2 regions of the Porphyrobacter sp. MBR-155 genome follow, and region 1 is predicted to be linked to the other one. Evidence: predicted binding sites of a transcription regulator. Region 1 holds the regulator's gene; the other holds the start of a gene.
The links. The regulator LexA, encoded in region 1, represses DNA repair genes until DNA is damaged. The targets are predictions, from matches to a motif close to GTTCCNCNCTTGTTCT.
Positions count from the first base shown of each region.

Region 2: the regulator LexA is predicted to act here: its motif matches at 5,023-5,038, upstream of ABIE62_RS02840 (deoxyguanosinetriphosphate triphosphohydrolase).

Region 1 is NZ_JBEPQB010000004.1:291,451-299,140, reverse strand. It holds gene ABIE62_RS06345 (anthranilate synthase component I family protein) at 1-1,279, shown strand, start outside; gene ABIE62_RS06340 (alpha/beta fold hydrolase) at 1,297-2,397, shown strand; gene ABIE62_RS06335 (phosphodiester glycosidase family protein) at 2,394-3,248, shown strand; gene ABIE62_RS06330 (anthranilate synthase component II) at 3,245-3,871, shown strand; gene trpD (anthranilate phosphoribosyltransferase) at 3,868-4,863, shown strand; gene trpC (indole-3-glycerol phosphate synthase TrpC) at 4,868-5,668, shown strand; gene moaC (cyclic pyranopterin monophosphate synthase MoaC) at 5,665-6,138, shown strand; gene lexA (transcriptional repressor LexA) at 6,356-7,039, shown strand; gene ABIE62_RS06305 (ComEC/Rec2 family competence protein) at 7,216-7,690, opposite strand, start outside.
Region 2 is NZ_JBEPQB010000002.1:213,959-221,648, reverse strand. It holds gene ABIE62_RS02870 (DMT family transporter) at 1-88, shown strand, start outside; gene ABIE62_RS02865 (entericidin A/B family lipoprotein) at 136-267, shown strand; gene ABIE62_RS02860 (DUF938 domain-containing protein) at 409-1,017, opposite strand; gene ABIE62_RS02855 (long-chain-fatty-acid--CoA ligase) at 1,014-2,576, opposite strand; gene ABIE62_RS02850 (ABA4-like family protein) at 2,659-3,111, opposite strand; gene ABIE62_RS02845 (NAD(P)H-binding protein) at 3,108-3,824, opposite strand; gene ABIE62_RS02840 (deoxyguanosinetriphosphate triphosphohydrolase) at 3,817-4,980, opposite strand; gene ABIE62_RS02835 (aspartate/glutamate racemase family protein) at 5,268-5,972, opposite strand; gene ABIE62_RS02830 (alpha/beta fold hydrolase) at 6,066-7,049, opposite strand; gene ABIE62_RS02825 (SO2930 family diheme c-type cytochrome) at 7,049-7,690, opposite strand, start outside.

The DNA.
Region 1 (7,690 bases):
GGCGGCTGAAATCAACCGCGATTGGCGCATAGACCGCGCTGCCTTCAGCCCTTGTAATGGCGATGCGTTGGCCGAACTGCGCGCGCTGGCGGATGCCTGCCGGATTGATCCGATGCCCGATGGGCTGCCGCCCGCGCTCGCCTGTCTGGTCGGCTATCTCGGCTATGAAACCATCGGACTGGCCGAAACCCTGCCGCGCGCCGCCGACAGCCCGCTGGAACTTCCCGATATGCTGTTTGTGCGGCCCACGGTGATACTGGTGTTCGATGGCCTCACCAACGCGCTGTTCGCGATTGCCCCGATCTGGCAGGCGAGCGATCCTGCCGCTGCGGTGGCGCGCGCGGGCGAGCGGATTGACGCGACCTTGAGCCAGCTTGCCCAGCCCGCCCCTGCTGCTGACACCGCCGCGCTGCCCGATGCCCTGCCCGATCTGGCCCCGGTAATTGCAGCCGAGGATTACAAGGCGATGGCACTGCGGGCGAAGGATTACATTCTGGCGGGCGACATTTTTCAGGTGGTGCTGGCGCAACGGTTCACCTGCCCCTTCCCCCTGCCGCCGCTGGCGCTGTATCGCGCGCTGCGGCGGGTAAACCCCTCGCCGTTCCTCTATTTCCTCGATCTGCCCGGCTTTGCGCTGGTGGGTTCCAGCCCGGAAATCCTGGTGCGGGTGCGGGACAATGAACTCACGATCCGCCCGATTGCAGGGACGCGCCCGCGTGGGCAATCGCGCGATGAGGATGTCGCCAACGAAGCCAGCCTGCTCGCCGACCCCAAGGAACGCGCTGAACACCTGATGCTGCTCGATCTGGGGCGCAATGATGTGGGCCGGGTGGCAGCGGCGGGCAGCGTGACAGTGACCGACAGTTTTACGGTCGAACGTTACAGCCACGTGATGCACATCGTCAGCAATGTGGTGGGACAGCTTGCGTCCGATAAAGACGCGCTCGACGCGTTGTTTGCGGGCTTTCCGGCGGGCACCGTGTCGGGCGCGCCGAAAATCCGCGCGTGCGAGATTATTGTCGAACTCGAACCCGAAACGCGCGGGGCCTATGCCGGGGGCGTCGGATATTTCGCGCCCGATGGCAGCCTTGATTCGTGCATCGTGTTGCGCACTGCGGTGGTGAAGGACGGGGTGATGCATGTGCAGGCGGGTGCGGGCATCGTCGCCGATAGCGATCCCGATTACGAACTCGCCGAATGCCGCGCCAAGGCAGGCGCGCTGATCGCCGCCGCGCGCGAAGCGGTGCGCGTGGCTGGCGAGCCGGGGTATGGGCAATGACCAACAGGGAGAGCGGGATGATGCAGAGCATACGTTACGCGGCGGCACTGCTGCTTGCGCTGGCGCTGAGCCTGCCGCTAACTGCGGCCAAGGCCGAAGACTGGCTGGCGAAGGCGCAGGAACACGAGATCGTGCTCAAGGATTTCGCCTTCGCAACCGGCGAGACGCTGCCTGCGATCACCATGCACGCGCTCACCTTGGGGGAGCCGCGCCGCAATGCCGCAGGAGAGATCGAAAATGCGGTAATGCTGCTGCACGGCACCGGCGGAAACGCGGCATCGCTGCTGCAACCCCATTTTGGCGACGCCATGTTCAGGCCGGGTCAACCGCTCGACATCACGCGCACCTACATCATTTCGCCCAGCAATCTGGGCCACGGCAAAAGCAGCAAGCCCAGCGATGGCCTGCGCGGAGCTTTTCCGCGCTATGATTATGACGACATGATCCGCGCGCAACACCGGATGCTGACCGAGGGGTTCGGGATCACCCGCCTCGACATGATCATCGGCACTTCGATGGGGTGTATGCATTCATTCGTGTGGGGGCCGATGTATCCCGATTTCGTCGGCAAATACGTCCCGCTCGCCTGTAACGCGGTCGAGATTGCCGGGCGCAACCGCATAATGCGGCAGATGGTGATCGACGGGTTCAGGAACGATCCGGCCTATGATGGCGGCAATTATGCCGATCCGGCCGATCTCAAGGTTGGACAGGCGATCGCGGCCAATGTCCTGCTGCTTGCAGGGAGCAATCCCTATCGCATGGAAGCAGAACTTCCGACTCGCGCAGCGGCGGAGCAGTTTTACACCGCGCGGCAGCGCCGTGCCGCCGCAAACCCGGTCGATCCCAACGATACGATCTATCAGTTCGATGCCTCGCGCGATTACAACCCGGCGGCGCGCTTGCATGAAATTACCGCGCCGGTGCTGTGGATCAACTCGGCCGATGATTTCATCAACCCGCCCGGCCTCGGCAACCCGGCGGCGCTCGCCTCCACCATGCCGCGCGCGCGGTTCGTGCTGATCCCGCCGAGCGCGCAGACCTATGGCCACGGAACGCACAGCCGCCCGAACCTGTGGATGGACGAGCTTTTGCGTTTTCTCAAAGAAAACCAATGATCAGAACGTCAGTTACCCTGCTTGCGACGCTTGCCGCCACACTCTCTCTTACGGCCTGTTCGGAAGCGCCTGCGGGCGAGCCGGTGGTGCGAATGCAGCTGGATGGATCATCGGGCGAGGTGTTGTCGTCCCCTTCACCATCAACCACTCCATCGCAGGCCGCTGCGCCCTCCGCCTGCCGCGACGTTACGTTTGAGGGCGCGGCGCTGACCCATTGCACCGCTGACCCGACCAAGCACCGCATTGCGATGGCAAATGCGGCCAACGGCGGGCAGCCGCTCGGTTCGCTGAGCGCATTTGCCGCCACGGTCGATCCCGCATCAATCGCCTTCGCCATGAACGGCGGGATGTATGGCGATGATCTTAAGCCGGTAGGCTATTATGTCGAGAATGGGGAGCGCCTGTCAGAGATTGATCGTGGTGACGGTGAGGGCAATTTCTATATGCAGCCCAACGGCGTGTTCTTCGGCACCGGGGGGACATGGCGGGTGCTGGCGCGCGATGCATTTATCGCGACCGTGGGGGATCGCCCGCTATTCGGCACGCAGTCCGGCCCGATGCTGGTGATCGACGGCAAACTGCACCCCGATATTCAGGACAACGGCCCCTCCCGCGCGATCCGCAACGGGGTGGGCGTGGACGCCAAGGGCGCGGCCCATTTCGTGATTTCACGCGGGGACATCAGCTTCGGGCAATTGGCGCGCTATTTCCGCGATGAGGTGAAGGCGGCCAATGCGCTTTATCTCGATGGGCAGGTATCCGCGCTATGGGACCCCGCCACCGGACGGCAGGACAAGGCGCGCATCGGCCCGATCATTGTGGTGAGCAAGCGCGAAGGAGCGGCGCAGTGACCCCGTCTGGCACGATCCTCGTCATCGACAATTACGACAGCTTTACCTTCAACCTCGTCCATTACCTGATGGAGTTGGGAGCCAAGGTGCGGGTGGAGCGCAATGATGCGCTGACCGCTGCGGAGGCTTTGCGCAGCGACGCGGCGGGGTTCCTGATCTCACCCGGGCCTTGCACTCCCAACGAGGCGGGGATCAGCCTCGATCTGGTTGCCGCCTGCGCCGATGCCGGAAAGCCGCTGATGGGGGTTTGCCTCGGCCATCAGGCGATTGGCCAGCATTTCGGCGGTCGGGTGCAGCGCGGCGGGTTGATGCATGGCAAGACATCGCCGGTAACGCATGACGGCAGCGGGCTGTTCACAGGCCTGCCCTCCCCCTTCATCGCCACGCGCTATCACAGCCTTGAGGTGGTCGATGTTCCGCCCGCGCTGATCGCCAATGCCTATGCCGAAACGCCGGGCGCGGATCACCCCTCGGTGATGGGGTTTCGCCATGCCGAACTGCCGATCCATTCGGTGCAGTTCCACCCTGAAAGCATCGCGACGCAGCACGGCCACGCGCTGCTCGCCAATTTCGCGGCGCTGTGCGGGCTGAACCCGCAAATGCCCGAAAGGCTGATCCCATGACCGCCAAGCTCCCCGATGTCACCACGCCGCTGAGCGAGGCTGAGGCCGAGGCCGCATTCGGCACCCTGCTCGATGGCGCTCCGTCCGAGGGCGAGATCGAAGCATTCCTGATCGCCCTGTCTGCGCGCGGAGAGACGGCTGACGAAATCGCCGGGGCCGCGCGGGCGCTGCGGGCGCGGTTGATCCCGATTGCCGCGCCGGACAACGCCATCGACGTGTGCGGCACCGGGGGCGACGGGCACCACACATTGAACGTCTCCACCGCCGTCAGCCTGGTCGTAGCCGCCTGCGGGGTGCCGGTCGCCAAGCACGGCAACCGCGCGGCATCGTCAAAGGCTGGCGCAGCGGACACGCTGGAAGCGCTCGGCCTCGATATGGACGCTGCCGGGCGCACTGCGGAAAAAACCCTCGCGCAGATCGGCATCTGTTTTCTGTTCGCAAAAAACCACCACCCGGCGATGGCCCGCATTCAACCGATCCGGCAGAAAATCGGCAAACGCACGATCTTCAACCTGATGGGCCCGCTGTCGAACCCGGCCAAGGTCAAAAGCCAGCTGATCGGGATTGCGCGGCCCGCCTATGTCCCGATCTATGCGGGCGCATTGGCACGGCTTGGCACCGGTCAATCGCTGATCGTGTCGGGCGATGAAGGGCTCGACGAACTCAGCCTTGCGGGCGGGAACGAAGTCGCGGTAGTTTCCGGCAACGCCTTCACGATGGAGCGGGTCGATGCCAGCGCGGCAGGGCTCCCCCACGCGCCGATAGAGGCGATTCGCGGCGATGATGCGCACCACAACGCCGCTGCGTTAAAGGCGCTGCTGATGGGCGCGCCCGGCCCTTACCGTGACGCCGTGCTGTTTAATGCCACAGGTGCCCTGCTGGTCGCGCAGCGCGGCCAAAGCTGGCAGGATCGCGTGGCGATGGCGGCCGAGGCGCTCGATTCCGGTCGGGCCAAGGCGCTGCTTGAACAATGGATTGCACTGGCGAAGTGACTCGATGAACAAGCTCGAAGAAATCTGCGCTGCCAAACGCGAAGTGGTCGCCGCGCGCAAGCTGGCGATCAGCGACGCGCAGCTGACCGCCGCAGCCCGCATCCAAACCGCGCCGCGCGGGTTCGAGGCCGCGCTGCGCGCCCGCGCCAACACCGGATATGCGCTGATTGCGGAAATCAAGAAAGCCAGCCCCTCCAAAGGCCTGATCCGCGCTGATTTCCGCCCGGCCGATCACGCCGCTGCCTATGAACAAGGCGGCGCGGCCTGCCTTTCGGTGCTGACCGATGCGCCCTATTTTCAGGGGCACGAGGACTACCTCATCGCCGCCCGCGCCGCCTGCACCCTGCCGGTGCTGCGCAAGGATTTCATGGTCGATCCGTGGCAATGCCTTGAAGCGCGCGCGATCGGGGCCGACGCAATCCTGATCATCGTCGCCGCGCTGGACGATACCGCGATGGCCGAAATCGAGGTCGCTGCCGCCGAACACGGCATGGATGTGCTGATCGAAGTGCACGACGAGGCCGAGATGGAGCGCGCCGCGCGCGTGCTGAAATCACTGCTAATCGGGGTCAATAACCGTGACCTCAAAACCTTCACCACCAGCCTTGCGACCACTGAACGGCTTGCCCCGCTGGCACCGCAAGGCGCGTTGCTGGTGGGTGAAAGCGGGATCAACACCCACGCCGATCTCGCACGGCTCGAACGCAGCGGCGTGCGCACCTTTCTGGTGGGCGAAAGCCTGATGCGGGCCGATGATATTGCGCTTGCCACCGCCGCGCTGCTGGGCGCACAGTCGTCCGCATGAACGGACTTACCCACCTCGATGATAGCGGCGCAGCGCGAATGGTCGATGTTGGCGGCAAGGCGGAAACGCGCCGCCGCGCTGTCGCATCGGGGCGCATCGCCATGTCGGCAGACGCGCTCACCGCGATCCGCGCGGGCAACGCGCCCAAAGGCGATGTGCTATCCGCCGCGCGCATTGCCGGGATCATGGCGGCCAAACGCACTGGCGATCTGATCCCGCTGTGCCACCCGCTCGGGCTGGAGGCGGTGACGGTCGATTTCCGCTACGAAACAGACGCCATCCGCGCCACCGCCACCGCCGCGCTCACCGGGCGCACAGGCGTGGAGATGGAAGCGATGGTCGCGGTCAGCGTCGCGCTGCTGACGATCTACGACATGGCCAAAGCGATTGATAAGGGCATGGTGATCGGCGAAGTGCGCCTGATCGAAAAGACCGGCGGCAAATCGGGCGACTGGAAGGCCGCGGTTTGATTGCGCACCACCTCCAAAATGGCTGAATTGCGCGGATTTGGCGTGCGGCGCGCTTGACTCTGTTCTTATGGTTGCCTAATTGTTCCTTATTCGTTCACCTTATTGATGGACGGGACGTGCAGGCAACGCACCAATCGGTGCCTCTTGGCGCACACAAGGGATGGGCATGACCCGCCGCAACGGCAGGGCGTGAATGCGACCAAGGGAGTTTTGATCAATGCTGACCGCCAAACAGCACGAACTGATCCGCTTTATCCAGCAACGGCTGGAGGAAACCGGGATCTCGCCGAGTTTCGAAGAAATGAAGGAAGCGCTCGACCTGAAAAGCAAATCGGGCGTGCACCGGCTGATTTCCGCTCTCGAAGAACGCGGGTTCCTGCGCCGCCTGCCCAACCGCGCGCGCGCGCTCGAAGTGATCCGTCAGCCCGAAGATGCCACCCCGGCGCGGGCGCTCGGTGGCAACGTGGTGTCGCTCGCTCCGGCAGCAGCAGGTCGCGCCGCGCCCGAGGCGTCGAATGACGTGATCGAACTGCCGCTGCATGGGCGGATCGCGGCCGGCGCCCCGATCGAAGCATTCGAAGGCCACAACACCCTGCCCGTCCCCGCCGCACTGCTCGGCCCGGGCGAACATTACGCGCTCGAAGTATCGGGCGATTCGATGGTCGAAGCCGGGATTTTCGATGGCGATTATGCGCTGGTGCGGCGCACCAACACCGCGCGCGATGGCGAAATCGTGGTGGCTTTGGTGCGCGGCGAGGAAGCGACGCTCAAATATCTGCACAAGGAAGGCGGCAAGGTGCGGCTCGATCCGGCCAACGCGGCCTATGATCCGCAGTTCTACCGGGCGGACGAGGTTGAGGTGCAAGGCAAGCTTGCAGGGCTGCTGCGGCGCTATCACTGAGTGGCGAAGCGGTACGGGATTCACGCGCCGCGCTGACCGGGAAACTCAAAACCGGCGTGAAACATCGGCTTCAACCTGTTTATTGATTTGTTACAGTGTGTTGCGGTTAAATGTTTCACACCAAGATGGCCGCTAGGGGCGGTCTAGACCCCCTCTAGCCCCCTCCTTGGGGTGGCTTAGGGTCGGCTTGGCCCTTCCTCGCGACGCCGATCCGTCGCCCCCTTCCACCAACCATGCTGCCCCTGGCTTTCGCCCACACTGGCGATGCGTTCTTCAGCAAGGTAGATCGAAAGCCCGCCGCTGCGCTCCAGCATCCGCCGATCTGCCTTGAGCCAACGCGGGCGGCAGGATCGCGGCAAGAACCGTTCGGCAATAACGATATCGACCTCGGCGCAGGCGGCCGCCAAGGCGCGCTCCTCCACCTGCGTGCGCCCCCGCCCCAACAGGATCACCCAGTCGCGCCCGCCTCGGTTGATCGTCACCGTACAGAACGCCGAGGAACAGCGTGCCTGCTTCCACTTGGGCAGCGGCACCGGCTCGGCCGTCATCCCGGAAAGCTGCATCAGATTATCGCGAGCGAATGACGAACGGCTGTCGCGCAAGGACAGCAAGTGGCGCTGCCCATCAGGGCCAGTCATGGTGATGCCAACC
Region 2 (7,690 bases), on a different contig from region 1:
GATTATCGGGGCGGGGCTGCTGATCGCGTGGCGCGAACGTCAGCTTGCCAAGGCAAGGCGTGTCGCATCTGCGGCGAGTCAGGAATAAGTAATAATCTTTGTGCGCTATAGCGCGAAACAGAAGGAAACCGAAACATGATTCGCAAGACCATCATCGCCGCCGCACTCGCCGCCATCACGCTGACCGCCAGTGCCTGCAACACGGTGAAGGGCGCAGGTGAGGATATCCAGTCGGTCGGCCGCGCGGGCGAACGCGCGATCGATTAAACGCGATATTGTCGCGAAGGTCGGCTTTCAGGCTCCCGAGGCAAGGGTTCGCGTGGCGTGGAGGGGTGGATTGCCTGCCAATCCGCGTTCATCGCCACTCCGGACTTGCCTGCCCCACCCGGCAATCGAAGCCAACAGGCGCTATGCCGGTTTTTTCCGGTAAACCAGTGTGAGGTTATTGGCCGGCATGGCGCGGCGGTTTGATCTGGCAAATCCGTGTTCCGCAGCCACCCGATCAACATCTGCGATATTGCGCAGCCCCCATGCCGGGTTTCGCGCTTTTAGCGATTGATCGAAGGCCAGATTGGATGCCGCTGTCTCCACCGCGTCTTCCAAATACGGCCCATAGAGGATTACGGGAGCCTCGGGCCCAAGCACTTGCGCGCCGCCGCTGAACAATCCGATTGTCGCTTCCCACACGCTGATGTGGACCATGTTGATGCACACAAGGGCGTCTGCGGCGCTGACCGGCCAGGTTGCGGGAGCCGCCGCATCCAGCATGATCGGCGCTGCGAGATTATCCCCCGCGTAGTCTGCACGATAGGCCGCGATCGACGCCAGCGCCGCTGCCGATGGGTCAGTCGGCTGCCAATGCAGCGCGGGGAAGCGTTCGGCAAAGAACACCGCGTGTTCGCCCGTGCCGCTGGCGATTTCCAGCACCGTGCCCGGCGCAGGCAGCTCCTGCGCCAGCACCTTGGCAATCGGTTCGCGGTTGCGCAGGGCTGCGGGGGCGTGCTGTTTCACACTCACGAAACCTGCCGCTCCTGCCCTTCCCAATAGGGTGCGCGCAGTTCGCGCCGCAGGATCTTGCCGCTGGCGTTGCGCGGCATCAACGGGATCACGTCGACGCTTTTGGGCGCCTTGAACGCCGCGATACGTTCACGCGCCCAGGCGATCACGTCGGCTGCGTCAATTTCATGCCCCGGCTTGGCGACGACGCAGGCCTTGACCTCCTCACCCCAGCGCGCGCTCGGCACGCCGATCACCGCGACCTCGGCAATGGCGGGGTGGCCGTAGATCGCGCTTTCAACCTCGGCGGGGTAGACGTTTTCACCGCCGGAGATGATCATGTCCTTGATGCGGTCCTGAATATAGACATAGCCATCATCGTCCATCACCGCCGCATCGCCGGTGTGGAGCCAGCCATCGGGGTCGATGGTTTTGGCGGTGGCTTCGGGCAGGTTCCAGTATCCGGCGGTGTTTGAAGGTGAGCGAACGCAAACCTCGCCAATCTCGCCGCGCGGGACTTCGGCATTGTCAGGCCCGCGCACTTCAATCTCCACTCCGGGACAGGCCTTGCCCGCAGAACGCATCCGCTGGTTGCCTTCAAGGCTGTGATCATCGGGCGGCAGGATCGAAATCGTGCCGCTGGTTTCGGTCATGCCGTAAGCTTGCAGGAACCGGGTGGTGGGCATGGTACCCACCGCTTCCTTCAGCAATTCCAGCGGCATCGGCGCAGCGCCATACATCAGATATTTGAAGCCGCTGAAATCGGTGGTGGCTGCGCGCGGGTGCTGCACCACCATCTGCAAGGCTGCCGGCACGATGAACATGTGGGTCGCCCCTGCTTCGATCGCATCGAGCACGCCGACCGGGGTGAATTCCGCCTGCACCAGACTGCGCACCCCGTTGGCGACAGCGATGTTGACCAGCCCCGTCCCGCCAATATGCGCGCATGGCATGGCGACCAGCATACAGTCGGTCGGTTCGTAAAATTGCCATTCCAAACCGGCAGCCAGCGCTGGATTGCGCAGGCCCAGCAGGTTGGCGTTTGACAGCATTGCTCCCTTGGGATTGCCGGTCGTTCCCGAAGTATAAAGCTGCAACACCGGATCATTCGGCGCTGGCGGAGTGTAATCCGCCGGTTCAAACCCGCTCGCCGCCAAACGCGCCGCTTCACCCTCGATCACTTCGGGATTGGCCGAAACATCGGCGGCGGCGGCATGGGCCGCGTCCACAAATTCGGCATCGGCAAACAGCAGCTTGGCCTCGGTATCCGACAGGATATAGGCGATTTCACGAGGGGCCAGCCGCCAGCCGATCGGCACCATCACCGCCCCCATCCGCGCCGCCGCGATATAGAGCAGGAAATAGGTATCGCGGTTCTTGCCCAGCCACGCGATCCGGTCACCCTTGGCAATATCGCGCGATTGCAACAGCGCGATCAACTGCCGTGTCAACCGGTCAGCCTCGGCATATGAAGTTATCCGCCCGTCCTGATCGAAAGCAGTCCCATCGGGACGCTCCTTCGCCCAGAAGTTCAGGATCGCATCAAAGGTCGAATGATCGTGATAAGCGTTGTTCGCCATAATCGTGCTCTCTCCCAAAAGCTGTTTGGGCAAAGGTTAGGCGAAGTTGGGTGAAGCGGTCCAGCAGCGATTGGGTCTGGCCCTAACGGAACCGCCCCTGACGGCGCGCCGCCGGTTCTCGCACCAGCAACCAGACCAGCAGACCCAGCGGCCCGGCGATAAAGGTCGCCAGCAGGATCGGGGCCTGCACCCAGCGCGACAGGCCCTTGGCATCGGCATCGCGCACGATCCAAACCCCCACGAACAGATCAAACGCGAGGTAATGCGTCCAGCCGATCACAACCCCGGCATCGCTTGCAAAAATCGCGCGCACCCCGGCAATGGTGGTGAAATCCGCGCCGCCGCCATCGGGATTGGGGATCACCCCGGTCAACACCCCGATCAGTCCGGTGGCATAGATCAGGCACAGCAGCCCCACCCCCAGATACAGCGCCGCCGACAACAGCGCAGGCCAGCGCGGCAGCAGGATCAGCGCGGCCCAACCCACCGCCGCGATGATGTTCACCGCGTTGAAAACAAGGCCCCAGTCGATCATGCTGCTGACTCCATTTCGCCTATCCGCCGCCATTCGCGTGCGGCGCGGCGGATCGCGTCATTATCATGGGTAAAGCGCCCGCCTGCCCGGCGCATGGCGAGGCCCAACGCGGCCTCTGCCACCAATGCGGCGTCAATCGACCGGAACCGTTCCCACGATCCTGACAGCAGCGGATCGATCAGCGGCGCGGCAAGGATGCCGAGCCTTTCGCCGACACGCCGGTCATTACTGCGCTCACCGCGCAGCAGCCCCGGGCGCAGAATATCCAGCCGTTTGAAGCCGATCCGCGATACCGCATTCTCGGTTTCGCCCTTGACCCGGAAATAGACGCTCTTGCCGCGCGCATCGGCCCCCGCCGCGCTCACCAGCACCATGTTGGGCACGCCCGCACGCTTGGCGGCCTCAGCCGTCGCCAGCACCAGATCATGATCCACGCTGCGAAACGCCGCTTCGTCGCGCCCGGCCTTTTTCCAGGTGGTGCCCAGCGCGCAGATCAACGCCCGCGGGCGCACCGCCTCTAATACCTCGCCCCACTTGGCTGGCTGCGCAACGAACATTTCCATCCGCGCGCCCGACGGCAGCGGAGCCTCGCGCCGGGCAATGCCGACAATCCGCGCTTCATCCCCGGCGCTGGCAACGTCGATCACATGGCGTCCGACAAGGCCCGTCGCCCCCACCAGCGCAATCCGCACCGGGCTGCGCGCCTCAGACATTGATAAGCCCGGCCGGCTGTGCGCCATAAATCGCGGCGCAGGCCTGCATCGCGAACCGGTCGCTCATCCCGGCGATGAAATCGGCGATCATCCGGCTGCGTTGGGGTTCGTGTGCGGGCAGGCGTTCATGCCAATCAGACGGCATCAACTTCGCATCCTGCGAATAGGCGGCGAACAGCCGGGCGACGACATCGCGCGCGCGTTCTGCCGCAGCAATCTGTTCGGGGTGAAAATACAGCCGGTCATACATGAACGTCTTAAGCCGCCGTTCGCGTGACGTCATTTCGGGCGAGAACCCGGCCAGCTGCCGCCCGGCATTGCGCACTTCGGCAACCGATCCGATGCCATGCACCTGCGCGCGGGTATGCTCGATCACGTCCTTTACCATCAAGCCGATCTGATCGCGGATCATCTCGCGCAGCAGACGGTCTTTCGGGGCGTGGGGAAAGCGTTTTTCGACCACCCGCCATTGGTCTGCGAGGAAATCGAGCGTCAGCAGATCATCCAGCGCCAAAAATCCCGCGCGCAGCCCATCATCGATATCGTGATTATCATAGGCGATATCGTCCGCCACCGCTGCGACCTGCGCTTCCAGTGATGGCCAGGTGCCAAGCATCAACGGAAAAGCTGCATCCAGTTCAGCCAGCGCCCAGTTCGGGGCTGTTACAGGGCCGTTATGCTTGGCCAGCCCTTCGAGCAGATCCCACGTCAGGTTCAGCCCGTCATGTTGGGGATAGGGAGATTCGATCCGCATTACCGTGCGCAGCGTCTGCGCATTGTGGCAGAACCCCCCGTACCGCTCCATCGCCTCGGACAAGGCGGCTTCGCCTGCATGGCCGAACGGCGGGTGCCCCACATCATGCGCCAGGCACAGGGCCTCGGTCAGATCCTCGTCCAGCCCCAGCGCGCGGGCAATTACCCGGCCAATCTGCGCGACTTCAAGACTGTGGGTCAGGCGGGTGCGGTAATGATCGCCATCGGGGGCGATGAACACCTGCGTCTTGGATTTGAGGCGGCGAAAGCTCATCGAATGGATGATGCGATCACGGTCGCGCTGGAATTGGCTGCGCGGGCCGCGCTGTTCGCCCGCCGCGCCGCCGCGCCATTCACGCCCGCCATGGGCATCAGGATCAGCAGCATAGGGGGCGCGGGACATCACGGCTTTGTCGAATAGGCCAGCCAGCCCCGCTTCTCAACCGGAACAGGAAGGGAACCTGCCACAAAGGTGCAAATGGCCGCGCCGACATCGCGGATTATGGGGCCACCCTCCGGTGGTTGGGGGGGAAGGAGGGTGGCCCCAAGGGCCTGTCGGTGCGACCCGAAAGACCCGGAAAATGCCAGTTGCGTTTCCGCGACAAAATCCGTGCAAGCGCGTAGCCGACCAGTTAAACCGTTGCAACCCGACAAATGGGTGAATTATTCGCTAAGCGCGACCAGCACAGATTATTGCCCCGCTTCCTGTTCAAGAATCCAGTTGGCCGCCGCCTCGCAATGGATGCGGGTGCTGTCGAACACCGGCAGCACATTCGCATCAATATCAACCACCAGATCAAGCTCGGTGCAGGCCAGCACAATCGCCCCTGCGCCTTCCTGCGCCTTGTTGGTGATGATGGTTTTCAATGTGCGCTGGGCCTCTCGCGTCACTTTTCCGACCATCAATTCATCATAGATGATCCGGTCGAGCGCTTCGACATATTTCATGTTGGGCGGCAAAAGGTTGATGCCGTGGGCAACCAGCCGCTTGCGATAGAAGCTTTCGGTCATCACGTTGCGCGTGCCCAGAAGCGCTGCGTTGGTCTTGCCCGCCCGTTTCATCGCCAGCCCGACATATTCGGCAATGTGCAGGATCGGGATGTCCACCGAAGCGGCAACATCATCATACAGCCGGTGCATCGAATTGGCGCCGATGATCAGCGCCTGCGCCCCCGCGCCTTCGAGCCGCCGCGCGCTGTCGATCAGCACGCTGGCCGCACGCTGCCAGTCGCGTTCTTCGCGCAAGGCGTAAAGCTGGCAGAAATCGAGGCTTTCGATCAGCAGCGGAGCAGAGGCCATCGGCGCAGCGCGGCGTTGCACAATGCGATTGATGTGATCGTAATATGTCGCGGTCGACACCCAGCTCATGCCGCCAATGATCCCGAGTTTGCGCAAAGCCGGCTTTTCCTTCGATTCTGTGTGCAAGTGCGAGACGGTGTAAAGCGCAAGCGTTGCGCGCGTCCAGTGCGCAACAAAGCCGGTGCGCGATTATTGCGCGTTTGGCACCGGAGCGTGCTCAGCAAGCCACGGCAAAAGATCGCCAAGCGTTGCGGCGGGTGCCTCTTCATGCGGCAGGTGGCCGATGTTCGGATAGACGGTGATCTGTGCGGTCGGCATCACCTCGGCCAGCCATTGCCCGGCGGCGACCGGGATCAGCCGGTCATCTTCGCCCCACAGGATCAGCGTCGGCGCAGTCACTCCGGCAATCTCGGCCTCGGTCAGTGATTCATGCGGTTGGCTGAAACGCTTCAATGTCGCGCGGCGATTGCCGGGATAGCGCAGCAGTTCCCAGTAGCGATCGATCATTGGTTCGGTGATGATCGATTTGAGCGAGACGGATTGTTCAAGGCTCTGCGCGATCAGACTGCGCGGGGTAATCTGTTCGACCAGCCGATTGACCCCCGGCATCCGCGCAATTCTGAAGCCGATATTGCCGCCGCCGCTGTTCTTTTTGGCGGCCTTATCCTGCGGCATCGGCCCGCCGCTGGCATCGACCAGCACCAGCCCGGAAACACGATCCGGGTGCGCAATCGCAAAGGCCAGCGCGTGCTTTCCCCCCATCGAATTGCCGCCGATGATGAAGCGTTCCAGCCCCAGCGTGTCAGCCACTTCGCGGATATCGGCGACATAATTCGCGCGTCTGTAATCATGCGCCGGATCGGGCCCAGTCAGCCCGTGGCCGACCTGATCGAAACGGATCACCCGGTATTGCGATTTCAGTGCAGCAACCCACGGTTCCCACGTGTGCAGATCGGCGTTCGATCCGTGGAGCAGCATAATCGCGGGCGCATCTTTGGGCCCTTCATCGCGCAGGTGGACAGTCACGCCGCCACCAATATCGACGAATTGCGAAGGCGCCCCGCCATATTTGGCGCGCATTTCCGCCGCATCGGTATCGGGCGTGCGGAAAATCAGGAAGGCGATCACCAGCAGCGCAATGAGCGCCAGAACCCCGCGAACAAACCATTTCATTATTGCTGCATCTCCAAAATCCAACGCCGCACCACCGCCGAGCCTTCGCGGTCAACGCTGGACTTTCCGATTTCGGGCATGGCGATGCCCGGCTCCGCTGAGTCCATGCGGTACAGCAGGATTGATTGGTCGGGCGCACCAGGCAGGATCGAAAACTCATGCCCCCCTGCCCCGCGCCCGGCGGCGACCGGGCGTTTCATGATGCCGATGGCGTGGGGATCATCTTGTTCCCAGCGCAGATCAAGCCCTGAATTGGACGCGCCGCCGCCCGGTTGGTGGCAATGCGCGCAGTTCACATCGAGGTAAGCCCGCGCCAGCGGCGCTGCCGGGCCGGTGGCATGATTGCGCCAATCGGGCAGGCTGTCAGCACCCGCAGGCACCGTGTCGAGCGCGCCCCGCTTCGCCATCTGACCCAGCCATTCAGCCGGCAGATTGCGCGCCTTCGGCCCAATCGGGATCACCACGCCGTCCTTCGAATGGCAGGCCTTGCACTGGTTCTTGTTGGGAATGGCATAGGAAATCGCCTCCCCCGCAGGCGTCACCAGATCGATCCGCCCGCCTGCCAGCGCCAGCGTGGCCTCGGTCTGCTCCGCATTCCAGCGATAGGGCAGCGCCGTCCAGCCATCCGCACGGTGGAGCAG